One region of the Candidatus Synechococcus calcipolaris G9 genome, then DNA from elsewhere that is predicted to be linked to it. Evidence: predicted binding sites of a transcription regulator. Region 1 holds the regulator's gene; the other holds the start of a gene.
The links. The regulator NtcA, encoded in region 1, controls nitrogen genes in cyanobacteria. The targets are predictions, from matches to a motif close to GTANCNNNNGNTAC.
Positions count from the first base shown of each region.

Region 2: L3556_RS09725 (ammonium transporter) is a predicted target of NtcA. The motif match lies at 2,837-2,850, and genes of this name have one in related genera.

Region 1 covers NZ_JAKKUT010000002.1:1,068,744-1,072,756, reverse strand. The annotation lists gene gcvH (glycine cleavage system protein GcvH) at 1-86, opposite strand, end outside; gene L3556_RS08090 (hypothetical protein) at 125-319, opposite strand; gene def (peptide deformylase) at 328-894, opposite strand; gene L3556_RS08080 (DUF192 domain-containing protein) at 1,064-1,603, opposite strand; gene nblR (response regulator transcription factor NblR) at 1,584-2,294, opposite strand; gene ntcA (global nitrogen regulator NtcA) at 2,425-3,096, opposite strand; gene L3556_RS08065 (DUF2834 domain-containing protein) at 3,388-3,915, opposite strand; gene cbiQ (cobalt ECF transporter T component CbiQ) at 3,914-4,013, shown strand, end outside.
Region 2 covers NZ_JAKKUT010000002.1:1,398,536-1,402,548, forward strand. The annotation lists gene L3556_RS09720 (HlyD family secretion protein) at 1-1,033, opposite strand, end outside; gene L3556_RS09725 (ammonium transporter) at 1,276-2,754, opposite strand; gene L3556_RS09730 (HlyD family secretion protein) at 2,916-4,013, opposite strand, start outside.

The sequences.
Region 1 (4,013 bases):
ATGCCAATGGTGGCGATTTCCCCTTCAATACGCACATACTCATGACTATCCAGGTATTGAAGATCATCCGGGTACTCTAAGGTCATAGACTCATCTCACTGCCGTGGTTTCTTTTATTATCATCTCAGGGGTCGGCCCGGCCGAGCCTAACGGCGGCCACAAATAGGCCAATACCGAGGGGCAATGCCAGGGCTAAAATAGCCGATGTCACCCCAAAACCCAGTTGGGCCTCTCCAGAGGATAACTCAAAGATGCAGCCCACGGTCGCAATAAAGGCAATGCAGGCCCCACCTAAAAATACATAACTTTTAGCAACCACGCCGAACCTCAACCTGCCACGGGGCGAACGGCATTGCGGGAAAAACCATGCTCCGATAATTCTTGATTCAGGAGTAATTTATTTTCCACCCGATCCACAAACATCACCCCTGTGAGGTGGTCAATTTCATGCTGGATGGCCCGGCATAGCAAGCCGCTGGCATAAAGTAGTTGGGGGCGGCCCCACTCGTCCTTGTAGCTGACCTCAATCATTTCCGGCCGCTTCACATCCAAAAAGACCCCAGGAATACTCAAGCAGCCTTCTTGACCCAATTCCAACAAGGGACTGGCTTCGCGGATCACCGGGTTGATCATAATCAGGGGCGGATTGGCGGCTTCATCGGGGTGAAGATCAATGACTAAAAGCTGTTTATTAATCCCCACCTGGGGGGCGGCCAGGCCAATGCCATCGGCACTGTACATGGTTTGTAGCATATCCCGTACGGTTTGGCGGATACTGTCATTGACTTGGCTAATCCGTTTAGCGGGCTGGCGCAGTACCCGATCGCCGAGGACGTGAATTTTGAAGGGAGGTTTTTTAACTTTTTCTTTTTCAACGGAGAGAGTTGCAGAGATGGCCATGGCACTAATTGATTACTAAAAAAACTAACAGATACTCTTACTCTAACACTACATATCTGATATCCTTGGCATCCTTAGATGACATACCCTATCGGATGAAATACCCTTGGATCGTTGGATAGCAATGGGTTAGGAATAGTTGACCGGTTTATCCCACAGGTTCCTAGGATTGCTCAAGGGGCTTGATTTTGAGGCGATCGCCCACGGCAAGGCTAATTTCAGCGGCCCGACCACCCCGCAGTTCTAACACATGATCGATGATTTGATTCGGGCCGTAGGTGGGGCAGGGATCGTCATAACAGGGGGGGGCATTTTCAGCAATATCAATAACTTCCCCCTCATAGATAAAAATCAGATCCAAGGAAATAAGGCAATTTTTCATCCAGAAGCTTACCAATTGGGGCGGATCAAAGGGAAATAACATCCCCCGATTATCCGCTAATTCACTGCGATACATCAATCCTAGGGCTTGCTGGGCAGGAGTTTTGGCGACTTCCAGATCAATAACCGTCTCGCCAATGATCGCCTGGGCCGTAATCGGCAAAATTTGGGAAACCCCAGCGATCGCCACATTAGAATTTTGAGAATTTAGACTAGGTTGCTCAAGGGCTTGACAGCCGATAACCGTCAATGCCACCCCTAGGGCTAAAAAAAATGAGTAAATCTGCTTAACCTGCTTAAATTTAAGCTTCCCGGAGAACATACCCCACCCCTCGCACCGTATGGATCAATCGTTTTTCGCCATCGGGTTCAATTTTTAGCCGTAAATAACGGACATAAACCTCAATGACATTGGACTCCCCCAGGAAGTCATAGCCCCAGACATTCTCTAAAATCTTGTCTCGACTAAGAACTTGGCGGGGATGCTCCATTAAAAATTTCAGGAGTTCGTATTCCTTCATCGTTAAATCTATCAAGCGACCATTCCGCTCGGCCCGCCGCGTGGCTAAATCCAGAACCAGGGTCTCAAATCGCAGTTGTTCCCCACTTGGGGCCGTTGGTTTCAGGTAAAGCTGAACCATGTCTAAAAACTGTTGATCGCGGTAGGGCTTGAGGAGATAGTCATCGGCTCCGGCTTCTAAACAGTTCACCCGATCCTCTAGGCGATCGCTCTCCATGATTAACAGGAGTGGTAAGGTAATTTTTTCCTGACGGATTTTACGACACAGATCTAGGCCGCTCACGTTATCGGGGCGATGCTCCATGGCCAGGTCGTCCACAATCACTAGGGCCGGTTGCCATTCCTGGCAGGCCAACTGACAGTCCGCAAACGTTGCCGCCGTTACCGGGTCATACCCCGCCTGTTGTAGGTCTTGGCCAATTTGCTGGGCGAGGGCCGAGTCAGTCATGACCAATAAAATTCGCGGGGCGGCGATCGCAAAGGTAGGTTCCATAGGCTCAGAAAATCAGGCCACCTCTAACGTACCTTGACCTAGGGACGAAACGCACCCTAAACAAGTTTCCCATCTCAAAGAAGGGTAATCAGGGCATAATTCTGTCCTGAATCCTGGTCTGGATTAACCCTTAGGTGAACTGCTGACTGAGCATCAAGGGGTTATGAACCGTAATTTTTTTCTTCTGGATCGAAATCATATTTTGATCCCGTAATTCCCCTAGCAGCCGGGTAACGGTGACACGGGTTGAACCAATGGCCTCGGCGATCGCTTGGTGGGAGAGTTTCAAATCCACCGTGACCCCAGTTGCCCCCGGAATCCCAAAATCGCGGCAAAGAATCAGTAAAAAGCTGACGAGACGTGACCCCATATCTCGATGGGCCAGGGTTTCAATCATCATTTCCGTTTGTAAAATTCGGGAGGATAGACCCTGAATCATCAGCATCGGTAGGGTGGGATCCTCGTGCATGGCCTTTTCAACCTGCTCAATGGGCACGGAAAGCAATTCCGTCGGCGTAAAGGCAACCGCATGGTAAAAGCGATCGGAGCGAGTTCCCGTAGCCAGGGACAACACCCCAAAGACGCTATTTTCCCGTAAAAGCGCAACCGTAATCTCTTCCCCTGCCTCGTAGACCCGCGATAACTTCACCGCACCCTTCAGTAAGAAGTACACTTTCTCAGCCGGATCACCCGGGAAAAAGATGGTTTTACCCCGGTCAAAGACTTCCGTTGCGGTCGGGAACATCCCACTGGCCATCTGCCGAAAAATGGCGGCCAGCGGTTGATCGCTAGTAGTTACCATAGATTGGTTGACTATCCTGTGCCATAGGTTAAATGACTGTTAGTAAAGGCAAGGGAAGAGCATCCATCTAACCCTGCCATGGTGCATCTACTGTATGCTCAGACTCTGTAATCAGATTCTTGCCATTGGAGTTTTAGTTAAACGGATTGTGGCCCTGTATTTTGTATCTCATGATACACTTTATCGGTGTTAATGAGCCTAGGACGTAAACATAGATACAGTAATGGGCCAAAAAGGGGGAAACTGGCCAAGACCCCTAGCCCCTGGAAGCTGGGTTGTCGTCGAGCCAGATCATCCCCCAAAAGTAAGGGAAATAGTAGGGTCAGTAGACAAAAATACGATGCTCATTAGGTGAATAAAGCGGCGGGTCTGCCATTGATGCCAAAAATCAGCCCAATTGCCCTGGGTGACACCATAGCCCACCAACCCAACTGTTGCCAGTAGCAGCAGAATACCCGTACCGCGCCATTCCCATATCCGCAATCCCCAGTCTAGGGGGCCCTGAAACGTCGGATTAGGGCGACGAAGGGCTAGGTAGGGAATGAGGGCAAAGGCTCCCAACAAAAAGCCACCTGCGGCAAAGAGCCACCCAGGTAATTTTTGTCCGCGGCCATCCACTAGCACAACCGCCGTATAAATGAACGGCCAAATCCCCATCAGATTAAATAAGGCAATGACTAGGGGGTTAATGCCCTGCCAGGGGCCGCGGATCAGTCGCCCAATCAGATCCAAGGTATCGGGGTGATCCGGTGGAGCCAGGAAAAAACCATAGCCCATGAATGCCAACCAAAGGGTAAATAAACTAATTGTCTTGATCATGGCATGGGGGAACCTGTGGGGCGATATGTTCTATGGTATGTCGATTTTTCATCGTTGGCAGCCTGAATGTAAGGTCTTGGGTCTGTTGCCGCTTCTTT
Region 2 (4,013 bases), 330 kb from region 1:
TAATTGGCTCACCCTGTTGGATGAACATACCGTTGCGGGCATTCGCCTCCCAAACAACCCCGGAGACGGGAGAATCAACCAAGGAGGTTTGTTGCTGCTGAAGTTCTTTTTCAGCCTGCAAAAGGCGGGTTTGTTGGGCCGCAATGGCTTCCTCGATACCGGCAATAACCGCTTCCTGTGCCCCAATTTGCATTTGTAATTCCTGTAGACGTAAGCGGGGATCATAGTTGCTGCGGGTATTCCGTAGGGTTAGTCCCCTTTGGGCAGCCTTGACTTCTGTTTTCAGGGCTTCCACCTTGCGGGCCAGGGAGTCCACAATGCGCTGCTGACTTCTGACTTGGGCCTGGCTTTGCTGAAGTTCGGTGAGGGCAGCATCAGCTTGGGCTTGGCTGACAACCCCTTGGGCGGCAAGGGAAGAAAAACGCTTGTTATTAATGGTAGCCAGACGTTGACGGGCTTGGGCATCTTCTAGCTTAGCCCGGGCTGATTGTAATTCTGCTTGGGCGGCGGCCACTTGGAGATTGCTTTCGATAATCTCAAGGTTACGTTGATTTTCAGCATCTCCCTGGGCCGAGGCTAGTACCCCTTGTAACTGTTGTAGTTTCGCCTGGGCTGCGGCAAGTTCTCCCCGTTGCCGTGCGATCTCCGATTCAATGGTTTGGGGGGTTTCTTCACTGGCACGATCATTCTCAATGACCGCTAAAGGGCCATCCTCGGGATCAATAAAATCGCCAACTCTTGTAATGAGATCAACAATGGTGCCATTTTCCGGGGCCCGCAGCGTTACGAGAACACCATTTACCACCGCATCCCGGCTGCGAACCACTGTCAGATGACGATGAAAAAAATCAGCCGTAAAGGCTAAAACCCCGATGCTGGCTGCCACGACAACCAAATTTGCCGCCACGGATCGCTTGACCCGTACTCGCTGCGGCTCAACACTGTTAGGTTCAAGGCGTTCTTGGGTTGTACTGGAAGTTGGCAGGTTTTTGGGTGAAGACATCGGCAGGGAATCGAGTTTTTGGGTTTTCACAATGTATAAACTCCTGACTTCATAGCCTAGGAAGATGACTGAGTAAGGAACCATCTATCTAGGACATTCGTCGCTTGCTTCCTATTTCGAGAATACCTGTGATTATTGTCACAGCACATCTGTATATTTACGGACATCGCGATCGCCTAGATAGATACATCTGCTCACAAGCGTGACTTAAAAGATCACACATAATGCTTGCCATGGGGTTTGCCGTGGCAGTCGTCAATCAAGGCCTAACTTTAACGCCCTGTGGTCATCCGCTTCAGAATATCCACAAAGCCCTTAACCTCATCCCGGAACATAAAGCCGGAGTAGGCTTCCATGCCATGTTCCCCTAAATCTAGGCCTTCCACCTCTTCCTCTGGGGAAACACGAATACCGATGGTGGAATTTAGGACAATCCAAACAATGGTACTAAACAGTACCGTAAAGCCACCAATGGCTAAAATACCCACGATTTGATACCAGAGTTGCTCAATGCCACCGCCGAGAAGTAACCCCCGCAAGGGGCCGGCCCCTTCACCGTAGAATCGACCGGGGCCATCGGCAAACAAACCCACCGCCAGGGTGCCCCAAACACCATTGACAAGGTGAACCGAAATGGCCCCCACGGGGTCATCAATTTTGAGACCATCAACAAAGATGACAGAGAAAACAATAATCACCCCGGCGATCGCCCCAATGAGGACGGAACTTTCGACACTAACGTAGGCACAGGGGGCCGTAATCGCCACGAGACCCGCCAGAACACCATTGATAATCATGGAGAGATCGGGTTTGGTGAAATAGAGGGTGGAAACCACCGTTGCCGTCACCGCACCAAAAGCGGCAGCCATATTGGTCGTCAGCGTAATGTGGGCGATCGCCATCGGATCCGCTTCCATGGTGGAGCCAGGATTAAAACCAAACCATCCCAGCCAAAGAATCAAACAACCGAGGGTGGCGATCGCAAAGTTATGGCCAGGAATCGCCATCGCCGAGCCATCTTCCATAAAGCGTCCCATCCGGGGCCCTAATAAGGCCGCCCCCATTAACGCCGCCCAGCCACCGACGGAATGCACCACCGTTGAGCCGGCAAAATCCCAAAAACCTAACTCAGCTAACCAGCCCCCACCCCAGACCCAATGCCCCGTCATCGGATAGGAAATACCAATCAAACACAAGCTAAAAAGGAAAAACGCATAAAACTTAATCCGCTCGGCCACGGCCCCAGAAACAATGGTGGCAGCGGTTCCGGCAAATACGAGCTGAAAGAAAAACTTGGCCGCAAGGGGCACAGCCGCCCAACTAATGGAGGTATAGACACCCACATAGTTATCGTCGGTGGCAGGGCTATTGTCAGCACCCGCCAGGAAAAAGCCACTGTAGCCCAAAAATCCATTCCCATCCCCAAACATGATGGCAAACCCGAGGATCCAAAAAGCAATGGAGGATAGGGCAAAGACAATCAGGTTTTTGGAGAGGAGATTGACGGCATTCTTGGAGCGGCAAAATCCCGTTTCCAGCATACAAAAGCCCGCATTCATAAAGAATACCAAGGCTCCGGCATAGAGAACCCATAGGGTGTTGAGGGCAACCTGTAAGTCCTCGGATATATCTTGAGCCGGGGCCTCTTGAGCAAGTACTGCCGTTCCCGACATCAACAAAATAATAGCCGCTAACCCGGCGATCGTTCGCAATCGCGGCGGTTGAGATAAAAAGCGTAGGGGAGAATACATGGGGGAACGATGATGACGGGGCACTATATCTTACCTCTTAAGCGTCTTGAGCCATCATCACAAAATCAGCTTAAAAAGATGTGTATCAATCACTACGAAACTAGAACCTAAGGCTGCCACCACCTACTGAAATAGCAATTACAAGGGAACCCAGGCTAAATTTATTCAAATATCACCTCCACACTCTTGCCCACACCACAAAAACTTTCGGCGGTTAATTCTTCAGGAACTTGATTAAAACTAACCTGAACTTCTAACTCATTTCGCACCAGATCCGGCGGCGGTACGGCCACATCTTCCCCAGCAACTACTTTCCCGGGGCCGCCACGAATAGAACGAACCTGCCCCGAAAATGAACGATTACTGCCATCTAAGAGGCGAATACTGGTGGGCTGACCCATCTCTAAACGGCTACTATCCCGCTCAGATACGAGGGCTGACACCCAACTATCTTGACAATCAATCACCTTGACAATCGGATCACCAGCGGCTAGGGCAATCCCTAGGGGGCCCGATTTATTGGCGATCGACCAAATCACACTCATCACGGGGATATTTATCGGGGCATACTGTTGCAGGGCAATTTGAGCATCAATATTTTCGATTTCCAGTTCCAGTTCTTTTATCAGAACCTCTGCCTCCTGCAACTCTAGTTCCAGGTCGATAATTTCTGTTTGCAAATCCAAAAGACGAATATCGGGAAAACTAAAGGTGCGGGCGGAGCTAAGTTGCAATCCTTCCCGGGAGGCGGCAAGGGCGGTCTGCTGTTGTTGGAGTTCCGCTTGCTTACTGGCCACAAATTCCTGGGCTTCTTTAGCCTTAGAGGCGGCCCCTTCTGCCAACTGGCGGGATACGGCCCCCGATTCCACTAAACTGGCATACCGTTCCGCATCAATTTCGGCAAAGGCGAGGTTTTCTTGGGCTTGACGCAGTTCCTTGAGGGTACGATTGGCGGCTTCTTGATGGTATCTAACCTCTAGGGCCAGTTGACTATTGGCCTGGGCCAGTAACACCGACTGCTGATTTTCGCGGCTGGCAATTTTACGGGCGATCCCTTGGCGTTGGGTTCGGGCCAAACTGAGGCGATTTTCTAAATTTTGGCGATCGGTTTCTAGCTCTGGATTGCGGATATTTTCAATCTGACCAATGGTTTGGCCTTCCATCACCCCTAAGCCGGGCTGCAAATCCATGAGGGTTAAGGTTCCCGGGATGGGGGCATAAAGATTGATCACGGTGGCATTAATATAGCCCACCCGACT